Regions from separate parts of the Butyrivibrio sp. AD3002 genome, predicted to be linked through region 1. Evidence: riboswitches for the same ligand, from Rfam matches in the RefSeq annotation. Region 1 holds a riboswitch; the other holds the start of a gene.
What was found. Region 1 has a riboswitch for cyclic di-GMP ahead of G596_RS23735 (Ig-like domain-containing protein). Riboswitches for the same ligand answer to the same signal wherever they lie in the genome.

Region 1 (10,495 bases):
TCCGATTGATCCTGCAGTATTTGAGCTGTTACGCACAATCGGTGCAAGAGATTCCGACTTAATCATTGTATCCCAGAGTCCGCTTCCCTTGGGATTACGAACTTTTCCGGTACCATTACTCTTAATTGTATTCTCTTCAAGAGATACTGCACCTGTGGTGCCATCAGTATATTCAAAGGTTATAACATTTGATTCACTGTCAAATGTTCCGACAGATTTAATATTTCCGGAGTTTTTCTGTTCATTTAAGACATTCTGAACTGCTGTCTTTTTTACTTCGATGGTGGCATTTGGATTAAGAGTTTCCGTTACCTCTTCGATGGCATTATCCGCTGCTGTCATCTCTTCTCTATTTTCAGCGGACATTACGGAAACAACATCAATATCAACTGTGTCAGAGGTTATCTCCTCTGATCCCACATATGCCTTTACATAATAGCTGTAACGACCGTTATTACCTGATACAAACCTTTTGTAAGCAGAGTAAATCTGGTCTCCCTTCATATCATCGCCGCTATCTTTATAAACTCCGTCATCCTCCATCGCTTTTACAAAGTTGCCATTGGAGTCATAGAGTTCAACTTTATCTACATTTACAGCGACTGTGGCATATAAATATACCGTATTGTCTGTGGTTCCTGCTACAACACTATTACTTGAAGCAGTCAGGGTTACAAGGCCTGAATTCTTTGATGCGGAACCTATGGTTGACTCTGATGATCCACCTGAGTTACCGGACTCACCTGAGCCATTTGTGCCATTTGTATTATTTGTATTATTTGCATCCTTGGAATCCTTTGAATCCTTGGAATCTTTGCCGTTTTGTGTTGCACCGTTTACCTTAACAAGTAAAGATGCGCTTTTCTTACTTCCGTCATTAGCTGTTGCTGTTATTGTTGCAGTTCCTTCTGCTTTGGCAACAATAAGTCCTGATTCTGAAACTGATGCAACAGACTCATCTGAACTCTTAAAGCTTACTGTTTTAATAGAAGCATCCAAGGGTTCTACTTTTGCTGTTACCTGATAATTCTGTCCCGCATTAAGTTCTATCTGCTGGTCCCCAATGGATACAGTGCTTACGGGTGAACCTACATAAATAGTACATTTTGCACTTTTCTTTGTGCCCTTTATTGTAGCTGTAATAACTGTTTTTCCCTTTTTAACAGCCTTTACGTTGCCCTTGCTGTCAACGGTTGCTACCTTTGGGTTTTTACTCTTAAATACAACTGACTTCTTTTTAGAAGATGTTGTTGCCTTAAGCTTTACTTTTTTGCCCTTCTTAAGGGTGTACTGGGAATAATTGAGGGTAATTGATTTTTCCCCCGAAGATGCCTTCTTTGCCATTACTGACATAGAAGTCGGCGAAACGCCGGAAAAGACAATTAACATTGTCAAAGCAATAGCGAGAATTGATTTGATTCGATTCATAATGAACAAATCCCCTTTCTAAAAAACCTTCGCTTCGCAAAGCTAAGGTTCTCAGAAAGTGCAACTGGCTGACTTCTTAATGAAAGTCCCTATAGCTTTGCGTCCTATGGTCACCCATAGTTTGCCGAAATATGTTTTGTCGCAGAACAAAAAACAGTAACTGTAGTCTATTCTCCGATTTAGTTTCCGTCAATCAGACTAATTCTAAAATATTTATAAACGAATTGCTTTATATTCAAAATTTAATAATTCCCTTAAACTCTTCTATTTTCCTGATATTTCTCTTTGTATCAGCAAATTTAGTTTCCGCACACCTGACATAGAATATTCTTTTTATCGTTGATATCTATTTTTATAAAGGTTAAAGTTAACAAAAGCGACTTCTCACGTTTCCCAAAATCGGCCCTCAAAAGAAAAACTATCCCCATCGTATATAATAGAAAAACCGCTCAAACGAGCGGTTACTTCTTAGCAAGAACATGTATTGTATCCAGTGTCTGTGTGCATTTGTCCTCAAAGTCATCATCCTCTGCCCTTGAGAAGACGATTGTGAAGACCTTGTTTTTGGATAGAACTATTGCGGTAGCCTGGTGGATTGTCTGCGTGTTCTCCGGGGTAAAAGATGTCCTTATCATATATCCCGGGAAGCCGTCATACTCCATATTTTCAAAGGATTCCAGAGTGAAGCCGATGTTTTCTCCGTAGAGACTTTCGTAGTTTTCCTTTTGAATAGTCTCATACATCTCTGCGGTGAGTTCATCATACCTATACTCGATGTTGGTAGCATCCTCGGATTCCCCTGCTGCCCTCTGAGCATTGGTAAGAATCTTCTTTTCCGGAAGAACCGAAACCTCGTAAGTAATGTTTGCGGATTCCAGCGGATAGTGCTCATTTACAAATACTCCGGGTTCATCTGAGGCCTTAAATCCCATAGGCACGAAAAACGTACAGGCAAGTGCTTCCGGAAGCTTTGACATACCTCCGACCTTGGATTCATCACCTGATCCGGAAGAATTCTCAGAATCCGCATCCTTAATCATGTCATCCAGAACCGCGCCCGCACCTGCCGAAGCCAGCGTGCTAATCCTGCTGTTCCCAAGCGTGAATACCGTAAGTATGAAGATAATTGATAAAAATCTTTTTCTCAAATGTCTCTCCTATATATCTATAGAAATAATCTTTCTGTAATCAGCTATCCTCTTGTCTGTCTTCTCATTTTCGCGATAGTTCAAACACATCAAACCAATATCGCTCATTCAAATAGCTGCCAATGTTCTTATTTTCGATTCCGGCAGGTGATTCCTTCCAGTCCTTCAGAATGTCCTCTCGGGAATTAAAGCTTCCAATGAAAAGCACTCTCCTTCCACTGTCCACAAGCTCCTGAACTTCCGGGTATTCACTTATAACCTGTATCCCCGGTAAAGTACTCTCAAGAATGCTATCCGTTATCGCTCCGTATAGATAAACCTGTACCGGAAGCTCTTTTCCCGCATCTCCCACTATGTCACAGTATCCATTCGCATAGTACATTGAAAGAGCCGCTACCTGTTCAAAATTACAGATTAGTATCGGCTTCTCCGAAAGCGAGTCTTCATCGGTGTCTTCAGAACCGTTGCCTTCATATATATCCTTCCAGAACTGCTCCGTCTGTACCATATTAACACGTTTATAGAGCTCATTTCCACGGAAAGCCCAAAAGTCTCTGATACAGAAAATAGTCATCAATGTATACAGAAGAAGTCCTGCAAATAGGAGTTTTCCACGTTCTCCATTAAGGAGCCGCTTAGCAGCAATCAGTACTGAAAGCCACATAGCTCCCATAGCCGGAATCATGTACCTGTATATAAAAACAGGTCTAAGTAAAAATGACACAGCAAAGCCAAAGGCAATAATTCCGATTATCGGCATGAAGCAGAGCCACATATAGGAGTCCCTGATATTGCAAAATACCACTGCTGCCACCAGCACAAACATCACAACTGCCAGAACAGTAGCGAGTTTATCATTAAAAAATCCGGGCTTCATCAGGAACTTGATAATTCCGCCAAAGCTCCTTAGAGACAGCGGCTGAATCCAGTAATTGGATGAGACTGATCTCGCCTGCGAAAGCACAACGCTTATCCAGGGTACATAACAGACTGCAGTCATGTTTGCACTGATGAGTATTATCCCAAGCTGGTATACATTTTTCCGAACCGACCAAATGATCAGGAACAGATATACCGCAGCCACTGCGACAGCAGCATAGTACTGAGTATAGCAGGCTAACAGCCCATATATAAATAAAGGAAAAATCTTCCCCCACTTCAGTCCCTTTATCTGCTTATCCTTTTCAGTCTCAATAAACGGCCCGGCGTGTATGCAAAGTGCTGTCACAAAAAGCATAACCCAGCTGTACATACGCACTTCAACCGCATAATCAGCCATCTGCGGCATTGCAATCACAGCGCAGGAAAAAAGTCCTCCCACGAGAATTCCGTAGCGCTTTCTGATGATGGTGAGCGCATACAGAAAGAGAATGAACAGCGGAATTACACTCGCCAGTTTTGCATACATGATCTGCATGCTCCCCAGGGCAGCTCCGCTATTTACAAGTCCGGATGACATGAAGGAATTGCCAAAGGGTGTGAGCGCCTTAATCACGAAATGGACGATAATATAATACAGCGGCGGGTGAACATCCGCCGCTGTTAATTTAACCATCTCAGAAACAGGCTTAGTGGCAAGCTGCATGCTAAAGAGCTCGTCGTACCATATGTCGGGACTAAAGCAAAGATATGCTGAAAAGATAATCATTGCTGAAGAAATCAGGTATAGAAGACTTCCGCAGATTATTTCGGCTTTGTCCCACGTTTTTTTTGAATCGTTAAGGAGTGTCATTAATCCCCTCATCCGGCGCTTCGCGCCACCTTCCCCCAGTGGGGGAAGGCGTTTATTTCTGATTAGTTTTTTTACTCTACACTATCAATAAGCTCAAGTGTGTGCTCAGAGTTCATCTTCTTGCACATCTCAACGAACTTATCGAGAGGTACGTTCTGAATCTGCTTATTGGAGCCGCGAACGTTGATTGAAACAGTGTTCTCAGCTGCCTCCTTGTCACCGAGTACGATGATGTAAGGATCCTTGTAGTTCTTGAACTTCTTGATCTTCTCCTTCATGTTGTTGTCGGAGTAATCAGCCTCAACATCGATGCCGTTCTCGTAAAGAAGATCTGCAACCTTCTTAGCATACTCATTGTGCTCAACACGGATAGGAACGATACCTACCTGATAAGGGCTGAGCCAGAACGGGAATGCACCCTTGAAGTTCTCGATAATGATACCAATGAATCTCTCAAGTGATCCGTAAATTGCTCTGTGGATTACAACAGGCATTTCAAGGCTTCCGTCCTGAGCCTGATATGTAAGGCCAAAGTTGTGAGGCAGCTGATAGTCAAGCTGTACTGTTCCGCACTGCCACTCTCTTCCGAGCGCATCCTTAATCTGAAGGTCGATCTTGGGACCGTAGAAAGCACCGTCGCCTTCATTTATCTCATAGCCATCCTCGCCATATTTCTTATCAAGAATGCTCTTAATAGCAGCCTCAGCTCTGTTCCAAACCTCGATATCACCCATGAAGTCATCGGGACGTGTTGAAAACTCAGCTCTGTAAGTTACACCGAATGTCTTGTAGATCTCGTCTGCAATTGAGATGATATCTGCAATCTCATCCTGGATCTGTGACTCCATTACGAATGTATGGTCATCATCCTGTCTGAACTCCTGAACACGGAAAAGACCGTTCATCTGTCCTGACTTCTCTTTTCTGTGAAGTACATCATACTCGCTGTAACGAATAGGAAGTTCTTTATAAGAATGAACTGTTCTCTTGTAAGTCATCATAGCGTTAGGACAGTTCATAGGCTTAGCGCCCATTGTATCAAGCGCTTCTCTGTTGTAGATAACCGAGCCTCTCTCAATCTTTACGGGAGCCTTAGGTGCATCCTCATCCATACTCTCTGCTACATCCGGAATATTTGTATCAGCCTGAACGTGACCTGCGATTCCGGGCACTATGAACATGTTGTTGATGTAGTGAGCCCAGTGACCACTGATGAGCCACAGCTTCTTATTATCGATAAGAGGAGCTGCGATTTCTGTGTAGCCATGTCTCTCCTGAATATCTCTTGAGAATTTGAGGAGCTTCTGGTACATCCTCCAGCCTCTGGGAAGCCAGTAAGGCATTCCGGGAGCTGTCTCATCAAACATGAAAAGGTCAAGCTGAGCGCCGATCTTCTTGTGATCGCGCTCCAAAGCTTCCTGGATCATCTTGAGGTGAGCCTTAAGCTCATCCTTTGAAGGGAAAGCGTAGAGGTAGATTCTAGTCATGGAATCTCTCTTCTCATCACCTCTCCAGTAAGCACCTGATACAGCCTTCAATTTATAGGAAACATTCATCAACTCCTGAGAGTTCTCAACGTGAGGTCCGCGGCAAAGATCGATGAAATCATCACCTGTATTATATGTAGTGATTGTCTCACCTTCGGGAAGGTCCTCGATAAGCTCGGTCTTGAATTTCTGACCTTTGAAAATCTCGAGAGCCTCAGCCTTGGACACCTCTTTTCTTGTCCAGTCCTCTCTTCTCTTGATGATCTCGCGCATCTTATCCTCGATGGTCTTGAAATCATCCTCAGTAACAGCCTTAGGCAAAACAAAGTCATAATAGCAACCGTCTGCCACCTGCGGACCAATTGCGTACTGTGTCTCCTCACCGTAAAGCTCGATTACGGCTTTTGCCAGGATGTGTGCCAATGAATGGCGGTACACTTCTTTGAATTCTTCTTTTGTCATTGTTCTCTCCTTCCGTACCTACCGGGTACAGTTATTTTTATTAAAAGCCCCTCATCCGGCGCTTCGCGCCACCTTCTCCCAGTGGGAGAAGGCTTATCTCCTGCCTTCCCCTTGGGGGGGGAAGGTGTCTGCGTTAGCAGACGGATGAGGGGGCCTTTTATATCAGAGTTTACCCTCTCTTAGAACTTACCCTTACCGTGGCACTTCTTGTACTTCTTGCCACTTCCGCACGGGCAGGGATCATTGGGATAAACCTTGTTCTCCTTGCGTACGGTCTGTGAAGCCTTCTGCTCCTTGTAGAGCTCCTTCTGCTTCTCCTCTGAGAAGATATCATTCCACTCCTCAAGGCCATAAAGCCAGTCAGCACCTGCTGCTACCATGTTCTTGTAGAGAAGTTCCTTATCGAAGCCAAGCTGAACCTCTGTGTCCTCTTCCATTGCTTCGATGTCGTTCTGCTCCTTAAGTGAATCGTTGATTCCATCAAGGAAACCTGTCATTGTCATGATATCGATGCTATATTTCTCAGCAAGCTCCTTAACTGTTCCCTTTACAACTTCGTCGGGATTCTTAAGAAGCTCTGCATAGATCTCTTTTTCCTTCTGAAAATAATCTGTCCAAAGTTTCTGCAGCTGGGCCTTATCAGCTTTCTCTGAATAAGCCATATCGCGCCACTCTTTTAATAATGCCATAATGTGTAACCTCACTTCCAAATAATAGTATTTCGAAATCAACATAAACAAGATGTTAATCTTTCATATTATAGTATCTTTTCATTGTTATGTAAACGTTTGGGATATTTCGGGGTTTCTCAGGTGAAAATGGCAGATTTAGCGGTCCGCATTTTTCAAACAACTATATCTTGGATTTTTTAATAATATATGCTATTATAAGTTGAATTTTAATGGGGGTTTTTATGGCAGATATTAATAAACCAAAAAAACACAGGCATAAACGCCACTACACATTTATGATTATTTCGGGGGATTCCGACGGGAGCAGCGGAAGCTTCCATGTGGGACATGTAGCAGCTCAGGTTCTGGCATTTTCCATATTTGCGATCTTTTTATTCCTCATATGTTATGTCATCCACTCAGCTATCACACTCTCATCTCTGAAAAAATATACAGTCCAGCAGAGTGCTCAGATAGAGGAACTCGATACAGCAAACAAGGAACTCATTCAGAAAAACTCCGAGCTTGAGAATGAAGTATCTCAGCTCAGTCAGGCGCTCAATCAGAAGGTTGAGGCGGAGGCTCAGACCGCAGCCGAGGAACAGCAGCAGTACATCCCCTCTCTTCTTCCTATCTCAGGAACAGCATCGATGGAGAATTCCTACGACGATCCTAATTCTACCGAGATTGAACTTCAGGCGGACGGCGGCGAAGAAAACGCTGACGAAGAAGGTGCGGAGGGCGAAGATGCAGAGAACACTCCTGTTGATACCACAGGACTTGATCCCATCCTCATTCTTACCACCGAGGCCAACTCTACTATAATTGCTTCAGGTTCCGGCACAGTAACCAGCGTTACTGCAGATGTAAAATACGGAAACAGTGTGACGATCGACCACGGCAACGGCTATATAACAATTTACAGAAATGCCGGCGAGAGCCTCGTTCACGAAGGTGACAGTGTTGCCAAGGGAGCTACACTTTTCGTTGTCGGAGAAAATAATACAAAACTTGGATATCAGATCAAGCTGGACGGGGTTTTTGTCAATCCCGAAGAGATGGTTGAGATTAACGGTTAATAAAGCCGCTAAAATAGGAGGAATACAATGGCACTTTTTAACAGTTCAAAATCAGACGGTTCAATTGATGTTGCTGCGGAGCCGATAACAACGTTTATCGCATCCGGCGCTACTTTGGATGGTCCGTTCACCGCTAAGGAGAGCACAAGGGTTGATGGCACCATCAACGGCAATGTTTCCGTAGGCGGATCACTCATTCTTGGTCAGGAAGGAAAAATCGTAGGCGCAGTTACCGCTACAAACCTTTTCCTTGCAGGTGAAATTCAGGGCAACGTAAACTGCTCTCAGGGTAAAGTTGAAATCAGTGACACAGGAAAGCTTGTCGGAGACCTGGCTGCAAAAACTCTCGTAATCGATGAAAATGCAATTTTCCAGGGCCAATGCAAGATGACCGCAGAAAAGACCTCTGCTGAAACAGCCAAAGAAAGAGCTGCTACTACTTAATATAATACGCCCGCCGAAATATATATGAAATTTCTCGCTCGTTAGCAAAGCTATAATCGCTTGAAATTTCATATATATTCCGGCGGGCTTTTTATTATCCCTCATCCGGCAGCGTTGCTGCCACCTTCTCCCTAAGGGAGAAGGCTTTAATCTTTATCTTATCTCCCACGAAGAGAAGATTTACCACTTACTGTTCTTTCATTTTAGAGAATACCAAAGCGTAGCCGTCGTCGCCATAGTTCAGTGAGCGGTTAACTCTACTGATGGTGGCGGTTGAAGCTCCGGTCTTCTCTGCTATCTCGAGATAGGTCTTATGCTTTCTGAGCATGGCTGCAACTTCAAATCTCTGGGAAAGAGACATAAGCTCATTCACCGTGCAAAGATCCTCAAAAAAGCTATAGCACTCTTCCTTATCATCAAGTGACAGAATGGCCTCAAATAAGTGATCAACAGCCTCTGTACGAATTTTCTTATTCATTATTATCCTCCGTGTGATAAAAAATATCATTGCCCTCTAATGCATAAAAAAATGAAGCAACTATATCCAAAAAAGCAAATAAATATGTTGAAACATAATTTACTTTATTTCGTCAATTCACTTCACTGCTTGCATATTTTAACACACTAAACAATTAAAGTAAAGTGATGCTATCATAAGTATTGTAAATTGTGATTTTTTTCGCGAATATTTTAATAATTTCTTTACTTTTAATGCCCCGTATGATATCCTAATTATGTTGTTTTAATACAACATATCGTCAATTGATGTACTCGTTTGACGATAAGAACTATTTTTTATTTTTTAGTGGAGGTAAGCTATGAACAAGGGTACAGTTAAGTGGTTCAACAACCAGAAGGGTTACGGCTTCATTTCTGATGAGGCAGGCAATGATGTATTCGTACATTATTCCGGACTCAACATGGAGGGCTTCAAGTCTCTCGACGAAGGCGCTGCAGTTGATTACGACGTAATCCAGGGTGAAAAAGGACCCCAGGCCGTTAACGTAAACAAGCTTTAATTAGCGGCAACATTTAATCAAGACTACAATGTGCCTTATTCTTAATATATAGAATCAGCAAGTGTACAAATGATTAATCAACTAACCCATCCGTTTTCGGATGGGTTTTTTGAGGCCAGACCATCTTTCATTTCTTCCAATCTCATATATAATCCCTACGATTTTATAAGGTTTTAATCTAATTTTATGCCTACTTAATTTTATCCCTATCACGTTTTTGTTATGATTTAATTGTGTTCGATTTTTCTTATGGAGGTATCACAATGCGAAAACGTAATGGATCTTTAATGTATGTCTTAATTGCAGTCATAGCCGGTGCTGTTATTCTGACCGGTATTATCATTGAGCTTTTTACAATTAATAGCACAATCGCTACGACAAAAAAGCAGACCGCCGCATATAGACAAAGGCTGTTGGAGGACCAGCAGTCAGAGCTTCGAAATCAGGTTCAGAACGTTGTCAGCCTGATTGAACAGGTTCATAAAGCTGCAGAGGCCGGTGCCATTACAGAGGACGATGCCATGCGAATCGCCGCTGAATATGTCCGCGAACTCCGCTACATGGACGGCGACGGATACTTCTGGATTGATACCACAGAAGGTGTCAATGTCGTGCTTCTGGGACGTGAGAATACCGAGGGAAAAAGTCGTATAGATTCCTGCGACCCCAACGGCGTATATATGATCAAGGATTTCATCGCAAATGCTAAGGCAGGCGGTGGTTTTTCCTATTTCAGTTTTCCTAAGCCCGATGAGACAGAGCCGCTCCCGAAGATGGGTTACACTATGCTCTACGAGCCCTATAACTGGGTTGTAGGGACCGGTGTATGGATTGATCACATCGATGCTCTCGAAGCAGAATATAAAGCTGAAGCAGAGGCTTCTCTGCGGAACTCCATCATCAAGTCAGTTATCGTGCTGATTGTCATGATCATTCTCGGCATAATTCTTGCATTTTATATCGGCAAAAAGATCAGTACTCCCATTGTTCTCGTTGCAAAAGAGATGGAGAGAATGGCAAACAGC
Region 2 (10,495 bases), on a different contig from region 1:
AGGGCTATATGACCTATGATTTCTTCCTCCCGGGACTTCTTATCTATGCGATGGAGCAGAAAAACGGTGAAGCACTTGCACGCTGGGCTAAGGAACTTGTGGATAAGAAAATCCGCGTGGTAAATATGCTTGGATGCCACGATGGCATACCGGTTCTTGATCTGAAGGGTCTTATTCCCGATGAGGAAATCGAGAAGCTGATAGAGACTATTGTCGGAAGAGGCGGACTTGTTAAGAATCTTCACGGACAGAAGAATATGTACTATCAGGTAAATTCAACTTATTACAGCGCTCTTGGCGCTGATGATAAGAAGATGCTCTTTGCGAGAGCGGTTCAGATGTTCATGCCGGGTAAGCCTCAGGTATGGTATCTCGATCTTTTTGCGGGAGAGAACGACTACGCTGCAGTAGAACGAGCTGGCGCGGGCGGACACAAGGAGATTAACCGCACAAATCTTTCAAATGAGGAGATGCTGGAAAAGCTTAGTAAACCGGTTGTGCAGAAGCAGCTTGAACTTTTGAGACTTCGTAATACCAATCCGGCATTCGGTTTTGATGCAAAGCTTGATCTTAAACAGGATGGTTCGGTTCTTACCTTTACATGGGAGAATAACGGAAACAAGATCTCGCTTAAGGCTGATTTTGCATCTTATGATTATGAAATAATAAAGTAAAATTTCATAAATATTACATGAAGGTGTTTCTTTAGGAAAACCGGGCGTTTTGGCCCGGTTTTCTTTTTTTATATACCTATTTTATAACAATTTTTATTTCTCTTTATTAATCGTAACAAAAAAATAATAGTGTACTCTAAAAGAATTCACCCCGGGTTTATATATTGATAATTTTTCTATCAATAATATTTATATGTTATCAGTACAATATGGATAACAAATATGATTTCCCGCAAAAGCGTGAAAAGGCGCAGTTTTTACGGGGGAGGAACGGGGGTAACAATGAGAAAATTTATGTTTAAGCAGCTAAAAACAGCATTGGTGCTTCTGTGTGCCATGCTTATTTTTTTACAGATGATTCCGTGTGCAAAACCGGTGAAAGTATATGCTGCTGAAGAAGAGGAAGAGGAATGCGAAGTTGAGGAAATAGAGCAAGGTGAAGAAGATGATGTTGAAGAAGATGAAGAAGACGACGATGATGGCGAGGAAATTAGTTTAGAAGAGGTAGAAAAGAAATCTGAAGGAGAAAATGCCAAAAAGCAGGAAAGCCAGCAGAATAAGACTACCGGGAAGCAGGAAAACTCTCAGAAACAGGCAGAATCCGGAAAGCAGGAGGGACAATCTGAAACCGTATTAAAGCAGGCGCCTAAGGGCAGGCAAAAAAAGCTTACGGTTGAATTACCCGCAGAAAAGCCAAGATATTATGATAAGGTGGCAATCGGTGAAGAGATAAAGATTGTTGTTAAATCTAAGGGAAAAAAGATAAACAATAAATATTTGAAGTTTAGTTCCAATAAGAAGTCGGTTGCATCAGTAAATAATGCCGGAATAATCACAGCTAATAAGTACGGCACGGCAAACGTTAAGGTTGTTTACAAAACAAAAAAGAAAAAAACTTATAAGTGCAATATATATGTCACTGTAGCAAAGAGTACTGTGCGGACACTTTATGTAGGTGATTCCAGAAGCGTTGACCTGTTCTCGGCAACGGCTGAATCGGTGTTTGGCGAGGTTCATAACGATATAGTTGTCTGTGCTTTGAATGGCGCAAATGTGAGATTCCTTGGAGAAGTACTTGATCATTCGGATCTTAGCGACTACGACATGATAATAACCTGGATGGGAGCAAATGATTTCGGTCATTTTAAGCCTTATATAGTTAAATACAACAGGCTTGTTTCGAAAGGGAAAAAGCTGGTGGTTTGTTCTGTTGGAATGACAAGGGACGCATTTCTTGATGAGGGCGGACAGCCGCTTTTCAACACCGGAGTTATAAACAGGTTTAATATCCAGCTGATGGACTGGGCAGGAAAAAAGAAAAAGGTAAAGACCGTATCAATGAACGACTACATCGCAAATAAGGTATCTATTGATTCGAAAGACGGGGTGCATTATTCACCAAAGCCCAATAAAGGACTGTGGAACTATATTCTTGATAAGGCGGAATGAACCTTTTTATACATAATTAAATGTAAATTCAAGTCAGCAGATCGAAACAGGCGGTTTTGTATCTGCTGATTTTTTATTCATAATATGAAATCCATTTTGCAAAATAATTTACTTATGGAGGATTCTGTAGTATATTATCATGTGGTTATTTTAGTAAACTAAACCGTGTAACACAGAATGGAGAAATAAAATGGTTAAAGCAGTAGTTGGAGCAAACTGGGGAGACGAAGGAAAAGGTAAGATCACAGATATGATGGCCGATCAGGCTGATGTGGTTGTACGTTTTCAGGGAGGCGCGAACGCAGGACATACCATTGTTAATAAGTATGGTAAGTTTGCACTGCATACTCTTCCTTCAGGTGTATTCCACCAAAATATAACAAATATCATCGGCAACGGTGTGGCACTTAATATTCCGGTACTCATCGGAGAGCTTAATTCAGTAATTGAGAAAAATGTGCCTACTCCGAATCTTCTTATTTCAGATCGTTGTCAGATAGTTATGCCTTATCACATTCTTTTCGATCAGTATGAAGAGGAGAGACTTGGCGGTAAGTCCTTTGGATCAACAAAGTCAGGTATCGCACCTTTCTATTCAGATAAATATGCAAAGATCGGTTTCCAGGTTAATGAACTTTTTGATGAGGAGCTTTTAAAGGAGAAGGTAGAGAGAGTTCTTGTTACAAAGAACATCCTTCTTAAGGAGCTTTATCACAAGCCGGAGATCAGTCCTGCAGAGCTTCTTGATACTCTTCATGAGTGGAGAGACATGGTTAAGCCCTATGTTGCAGACACTGCGTTGTTCCTTGAGAAAGCAATTAAGGAAAATAAGACAGTTCTTCTTGAGGGCCAGCTTGGAACTATGAAGGATCCTGACCACGGAATCTATCCTATGGTTACTTCTTCTTCAACATTGGCTGCATACGGAGCAATCGGAGCAGGTATCGCACCTTATGAGATTAAGCAGATTGTAGTAGTTAACAAGGCTTATTCTTCTGCTGTAGGAGCAGGTGCTTTCACATCAGAGATTTTTGGCGAAGAAGCTGATGAACTCAGAAGACGCGGTGGTGACGGCGGTGAGTACGGTGCAACTACAGGACGTCCTCGTCGTATGGGATGGTATGACTGCGTTGCAAGTAAGTACGGCTGCAGACTTCAGGGTGCAACCGACGTTGCTTTCACTGTTCTTGACGTACTTGGCTATCTCGATGAGATACCTGTATGTGTTGGTTATGAGATTGATGGTGAGGTTACCAAGGACTTCCCTGTAACACATCTACTTGAGAAGGCTAAGCCCGTATACGAGACACTTCCCGGATGGAAGAGCGATATCCGTGGCATAAAGAAGTATGAAGATCTTCCGGAGAACTGCCGTAAGTACATCGAGTTCATCGAGAAGGAGATAGGATATCCGATCACCATGGTATCTAATGGACCTGCCAGAGAAGATATCATCTATCGCGAGAGCCCGATTAAATAATTGAGGATTATACATGGCTAAACGAGGCAATAATGATAAAACTCCGCTTATCAGACGTATATTGGCAATAATAGGTGTTTTGGTTCTTCTCGGAGTAAACGGTATCTTTTTCACAAAGGCTGTTCGAGGGACCTTTGATACGCCGGGTGCATTTATGACAGCTGCTGTGTCTACTGTTGCAATACCAATAGTAGTCTGGCTCTTTGTGTGGGCTTTTTCGGCCGTTACAGGAAAAAGAACAGTAGCATCTCCGGATCCTTATGGGAGAAATGAGAAAGACGAATCTGAGGATGAGATAAAGGCAGAAGACCTGAATATTGAGGAATCTACAGATAAGTCCGAGACTTCCTCGGTACCAGGGAAACACGACAGGATATCCAATGGAAAAGTCGATACCGTGATTTTTGATATCGGCGGAGTTCTCGCTGATTTTTGCTGGGAACAGTTCATCAAGGATAAGGGTTACGTTGAGGATACAGTAAACAAAATCGCAGAAGCCAGCATTAAATCTCCCGCATGGGATGAATTTGACAGAGGTGTTCTCGATACTATGGAAGTAATACAGGGGTTTGTAAAAAACAATCCTTCCATGGAAGCGGAGTTGTATGATGTTTTCTCTGACCTTAGTGGTCTTTTGAGGAAAAGAGAGCGGACTATTCCCTGGATACGAGCGCTTAAGAAAGCAGGCTTTAAGGTTTTTGTTCTTTCCAATTATTCAAAGCAGGCTGAGGATGCCAACCCCTTTATGAAGGAATTCCTTGATGAGGTTGATGGCGGAATTCTTAGTTATAAGGAACAGATAATAAAGCCCGACAGAAAAATCTTTGAACTTATATGCGAACGATACGACCTTATTCCGGGTAAGTGTGTATTTATAGATGATCTTCAGCGAAATGTAGATGCTGCAAGTGATTTCGGAATGAAGTCAATATTGTTTGAGAGCTACGAACAGGTAGACAGAGAGCTTTCAAAGCTTGGGGTTACCTGTAAGATTGAGATGTAATGTGAAGATTTTTGATTTTTATAAAAATAGTATTGACAGTATAACGATAAGAGTGTTATATTATCCGAGTATGTAAAACAAAGCAGAGGTTTCCACTCTCACCCTGTGGCGCACAGCTTGCAGGTGTTAATACATCTTAGATACCGCAGATATTGGACTACGCGGGTATTCTGATTGATTGTTAAGTGGACTTCCTTTGTGAGTCCACTTTTTTTTATACAAGTTTTGGAGGTACAAAGCTATTAGCAATAACGATTTATTCATCAATGAACAGATCAGAGACAAAGAAGTTCGTGTTATTGGGGTAGACAATGAGCAGCTTGGCGTTATGTCAATTCAGGATGCCAGAAAGCTTGCTGATGAGGCCGGAGTTGATCTGGTTAAGATAGCACCCAATGCTAAGCCGCCGGTTTGCCGTATTGTTGATTACGGTAAATTCAAGTATGAGCAGCTTCGCAAAGAGAAGGAAGCACGTAAGAAGCAGAAAAATGTCGAGATTAAGGAGATAAGACTTTCACCCAATATCGACACTAACGACCTTAATACAAAGGTTAACGCTGCTAAGAAGTTCCTCGAGAAGGGTAACAGAGTTAAAGTTACTTTGAGATTCAGAGGACGTGAGATGGCTCACATGGGAGCAAGTGTGCATATTCTTACAGATTTTGCTGAGGCTCTTGCTGATATCGCTGTGATTGATAAGCAGCCTAAGGTTGAGGGACGTTCTATGACCATGTTCCTTACCGAGAAGAAGTAATGTCTCTTGCTCATAAGGCAAGTTACATATATAAGTAATTATTCAGCTTGATTATTGGATGATTACACTGTCCTTTCGGACGGATAATGAAATAATTTACAAGCATAGGAGGATTTAGTTATGCAGCACAAGATGAAAACAAACAGATCTGCTGCCAAGCGTTTCAAGGTAACAGGCACAGGTAAGCTGATCCGTAACAAGGCGTACAAGCGTCACATTCTTACAAAGAAGTCTACAAAGAGAAAGAGAAATCTCAGACAGGCAGCAGTAGTTGACGCTACCAATGTAAAGACAATGAAGAAGATTCTGCCTTACGTTTAATCTTAAGTATTATCGTATAAGAGCAGTACCGGTTATTCGAAATTAATTTAGGAGGAAAACGAAATGGCAAGAATTAAAGGTGGCATGAATGCCAAGAAGAAGCATAAGAGAGTTTTAAAGCTCGCTAAGGGCTATAGAGGCGCTAGATCAAAACAGTACAGAGTTGCTAAGCAGTCAGTTATGAGAGCACTTACATCAGCATTCGCTGGTCGTAAGCAGAAGAAGAGAGATATGAGATCTCTTTGGATCACACGTATCAACGCTGCAGCTCGTCTTAACGGAATGTCTTATTCAAACCTTATGCACGGCCTCAAGCTTGCAGAGGTTGAGATCAACCGCAAGATGCTTGCTGAGATGGCTGTAAATGATCCTGAAGGATTCAAGACTCTTACAGAGATCGCTAAGCAGAAGATAGCATAACTATTACGAACCGTTCCCAATGATTTGGGAGCGGTTTTTTTATGCCCAAAAACTTTCAAATTTCGTACATTTTGAAAGAATGATTAACCTAGAATAAACTTTATAAACAAGCATAAATTCTTTGGGAAAAAAGTATGTAAATCCTTGTAAATACTGGCTTGTAAGGGTAAAGTACAAGATAGAGAAGTGATCATAAAAATGGAAAAATATGAAAAAAACATTTAAAAAATGACATTTAGTGTTGATTTTTTAAATCAAATATAATATCATAAAATAAGCGAAACGCGTGAAAATGTGTTTCAATTATGATTGAAAAGTTTTCCAAACAGGTTGACTTTTTAGTCCGTAGTTTAATATGGATGGAATTCAGGGCAAAGCTATCGTGAGGTAGTGACGCAAAGCTACAGGGTCTGAGGCTTTTCAGACAGCCAGCTGCCTGCGCTTTTATTTTAGGAGCGCGGTTAAATTCGCAGTGATGATTTGCCCTGTTTGAGAAGCTTCAAACAGGGCGTTCTTTTTTGAGGGATATTTATGGCAAAGCGGTATTTCCGAAAAAATACAGTAGAAAACTATGCTAAAAGGCACGACTTTTTAAGAAGGTGGCTTTCAGTAATGCTGGTTGTCGGTCTTCTGATTACTACCGTTACTTTATATGCCATGAATAAGGCGGCTTCAGCTGTTACCGAAGAGGGAGCTGAGGAAGTTGGTATGGTCCTTAATCCCGAAGCTCTGGGTAGTCCTGAGGGCGGTGAAGAGGAATCCGCAGAGGAGAGCTCTGAGGAAGAATCCGGTGAGGAGTCCGGTGAAGAGATTGCAGAAGAATCCTTCGAGGAGTCATCTGAGGAATCTTTTGAGGAGGAATATACCGAAGAAGGCAGCGGCGAGGAGTCCGCAGAAAATCAGGAAGAATATGTTGCTGATGCCGGAGAAGCTGAGGAATATTCCGAACAGAGCTCTGAGGAAATTGTGGAAAATGAGGAGACTTCAGGAGAAGAGGGAAATGATGAAAGTATAGAGGAAGGCTCTGAAGAGACTATAGAAGACGAAAATGCTGAAGAGACAACCGAAGAAACAACACAGGAGCTTGCAGAGGAAGCACCTGATAGTATAGAACTTTCAGCAGATGTCAGACTCACAGTTTCTTATATTGACGAAGCAGGCGAACTTATTAAGGATGAGGAAGGAAATGCTGTAGCTGATGAAAGAGAGATGAACCTCTCAGAGGGACTTGATCTTACAGCAGGAAGCAGCGATGTGCGTGAAATAGAGGGTTACACCTATGTAGGTGCAGCCCTTGATGACGTGCCTGTAACCGGAATTACTGTTAAAAGACTTGAATCCGAAGGCGAAGAAAGCGGATTTAAGTATTACGAAGCTACCGATGAAAGCGGAAATACCTATGATGTCACTTCCGATGCTAAGCTTGTAATCACCTATCTTAAATCCGAAGAGGAGGTGGCAGAGATCGAAGGCAAGAGATCAAAGGTAATAATCGATGATGTTGCTGTTACCGCAGTTTATGTAAATTCTGCAGGCGAGCATATCAAGGAAGACCAGAAACTTGAGCTTACAGAAAATCTTGATCTCTCCAAGGCGGAAGAGACTGAAAAGATAGATGGATATTTCTTTAAGGAGGTTACTTATCAGGATAAGAAAGTAGCTTCGGTAAACATTGTTGAAAAAGACATCACTGATGAAATGATCGACAAGGCCATCGAAGAAGGCAAGTCTGTCGAGCTGACGGAGAAGAAAACGAGCGATTCTTCTGAAAACAGTTCTGCAACGGCAGCGGAAGATGCAGCTAATGAAACAGCTGCTGATAGTGAAACTTCCGAAGCTTCAGGTACATCTTCCACAGGAAAGAATATTGTGATAATCGTGGAAGCTGAGGATGGAACCAGAACGATAGAGGAAGGCAGTGCAACCACATATAAGACCTATGAGGTTGTTACTGTTGAAGGTGAGACTATCGAGGTTACAGAGGACTCCGAGATTTCCTTCACTTATCTTAATGCTAATACTCAGGATACCTTCACTGTAACCAATGACAAGGTAACTGTTACAGTTAAACTCTCCAATCCCGGATCACTTCCGGAGGGAGTGGAACTTGTAGTGTCCGAAATTAATGAGAATTCCGGCGGATACAACTATGATGCATATCTGCAGGCTATGAACGAGAATGCAGAAAGCATTGCCTCTGCCAGCGGACAGGAAGAGGCTCAGATTTATGACAAATCCAATACTCTTATATATGACATCTGCTTCAAGCTGGATGGCGTTGAGTATCAGCCTGCAGAGGGAACAGCTTCTGTTTCCATGCAGCTTATAGAGAATCAGCTTTCAGAGGATCTCGGCGCAGAAAATGAGGAGGACGTAACTGTAATCCACATGCCCGTATCCGAGGAAGTAATGCAGAATGTTGATTCAACTGAGGAAGCTACAAACATTTCCTCAGGAGATATCTCCATCGAAGTTATGCCTGAAAGCAATGCAAATCTTGAAGGAGACAAGGACAGTGTTGAGTTTGAAACAGATTCCTTCTCAGCCTGGGCTATAACTATCAACGGAACCTATACCTGGACCGGAAATAATAGCATGTCATCTTCCCAGATTGCAGAGGGACTTGGCGATAACATTTATTTCAGCGTTGTTGCAAATGATCTTGCGCTAGCTACTCACTCTGAAGGAAACGTTGCCGTTGTAAATCTTCAAGGTGGCGCCGCAGGCAATGCACTTGGTAATTCTACGAATGTTTATACTCACATCAGCGGATTTGACCTCACGGTTACAAGAAAAGCATCAAGAGCCGGAAGATATAATTTTGCGATTTACTCAAATTCCAAGGCTGAGGGTAATCCGGTTCATACTTTCAGCATAGATGTTACCAGTAACGGTGGAAGCGGAACCTATACCGTTCCTGTAGATGCTAAGCAGTATACTAATCTTTTCGTGTTTGAGCTTGATTCTCAGGGTAAGCCTATAACTGATTCAGCAAAGTATGTTTCTACGGATAACGGCAAAGGAGATAATTCCCTTATCGGAAAATTCAGCGATAACTATGTAGAGAACATGAATGGTAATTCTCCTCAGTATGTCATTCAGAAAGTGGATGGACAGACAATCAATCTCTATGTAAAGAATGAGAACAAGGTTTACAGGAAAACGGGAGACGACGTTAAGGATGAGGCTTTAACAAGTCCTTATCCTGTAAATGTTGGAAGCCTTCTTTCGCAGGCATATTCATTATCAAAATCTCTGGCATATATAAAGACCAATGATTCGGTTGAAGTTGTGAATATTAAGGCGACAACAGGAAACTTCAGGGAAGATGTGGGTAATGCCCTCGGAAAAGATCAGAACTGGATTACAGCCGAAAACGGAGGCTTTAGTTTTGGCGGCAAGCTCTTGGTAATAAATCTTGATCTTACAAGGTTTGTAGATAAGGGTTATGCAATAACCCAGTTTATTGCGAACGGCTCGAAGAGCGGTCAGGACTGGGAAGAAGTCGCAAATCAGATAATTATAAATCCTGTTCAGAAGGTTAACGGCGAATATGTGCCCTATACAGGAGCACTTACTCTTCAGACAACCTCCGGCACGATTGTTGCGCCTTCGGCATACGTCAAGCACGAATCCGGTAACCACGTCGGAACAATCATCGGAAGTACTGTAAATCATGCAAGCGGTGAGATTCATAAGATTACTGTTCAGAGATACCTTACGCTCAAAGGCAACGTTACAATCAGCGACGGCGAAGGCGAAGTAGGCGGATCACTCGAATTTAATGTTATTAAAAAAATCAACGGCTCAAAAGAAAATGTGACGGAAACATTCTCCTTCAAGCTGGAGAGACTTGTTGACAATAAAACCAGATGGGATACGGTTGAATCTGATATTAAAAACGCAGGCAGCAACATAAGCTTTAAGGTTGAGGATATATCTCTAAATGATCATCTTAAGGATATGACTGTCGGACAGACCTATGTATTCAGATTTACAGAAAATAAACTTCCTGACAATTCGCCCTACACTAAGGACGGATCCTTCATCCTAGTGAAGGTTAAGGATTATCGTACGGCGAAGCAGGAAATAAACTATTACCGCGTTCCGATGTATGAGGAGGACACGGAAGGTAAGATTATACTGGATGAAAAAGGCGAAAAGAAGGTATATTACGGATACAGTGATGTTCTTCAGAATCCTTCTCAGGCACCTAATTACTGCAATACTGCACACCGTGTTTATGATGATGATATCGCTTTCAATAACACCAAGGGCGGAAGTCTTACGATTAAGAAAGTTTGGAACTACGATTCCTTTAAATATCCGTTCATTTATGTGTATGTATGCGGACGTGCAGGTGGTAAGGATATTACTTCAGAAAGCAGATTAGT

Region 2: it holds a riboswitch for cyclic di-GMP, as region 1 does, so the genes downstream of both, G596_RS0103820 (Cna B-type domain-containing protein) here and G596_RS23735 (Ig-like domain-containing protein) in region 1, are expected to answer to the same signal.

The regions. Positions count from the first base shown of each region.
Region 1 covers NZ_ATVV01000011.1:104,208-114,702, reverse strand. Annotated here, with positions in the region: gene G596_RS23735 (Ig-like domain-containing protein) at 1-1,428, opposite strand, end outside; cyclic di-GMP riboswitch class I at 1,485-1,564, opposite strand; gene G596_RS0109425 (hypothetical protein) at 1,890-2,576, opposite strand; gene G596_RS0109420 (hypothetical protein) at 2,641-4,320, opposite strand; gene G596_RS0109415 (threonine--tRNA ligase) at 4,380-6,257, opposite strand; gene G596_RS0109410 (SEC-C metal-binding domain-containing protein) at 6,437-6,946, opposite strand; gene G596_RS0109405 (peptidoglycan DD-metalloendopeptidase family protein) at 7,171-8,007, shown strand; gene G596_RS21625 (bactofilin family protein) at 8,035-8,451, shown strand; gene G596_RS0109390 (YerC/YecD family TrpR-related protein) at 8,639-8,929, opposite strand; gene G596_RS0109385 (cold-shock protein) at 9,270-9,470, shown strand; gene G596_RS0109380 (methyl-accepting chemotaxis protein) at 9,734-10,495, shown strand, end outside.
Region 2 covers NZ_ATVV01000003.1:58,023-68,517, forward strand. Annotated here, with positions in the region: gene G596_RS0103785 (alpha-amylase family glycosyl hydrolase) at 1-674, shown strand, start outside; gene G596_RS0103790 (SGNH/GDSL hydrolase family protein) at 957-2,123, shown strand; gene G596_RS0103795 (adenylosuccinate synthase) at 2,314-3,603, shown strand; gene G596_RS23435 (HAD family hydrolase) at 3,617-4,606, shown strand; gene infC (translation initiation factor IF-3) at 4,848-5,360, shown strand; gene rpmI (50S ribosomal protein L35) at 5,481-5,681, shown strand; gene rplT (50S ribosomal protein L20) at 5,745-6,101, shown strand; cyclic di-GMP riboswitch class I at 6,462-6,541, shown strand; gene G596_RS0103820 (Cna B-type domain-containing protein) at 6,633-10,495, shown strand, end outside.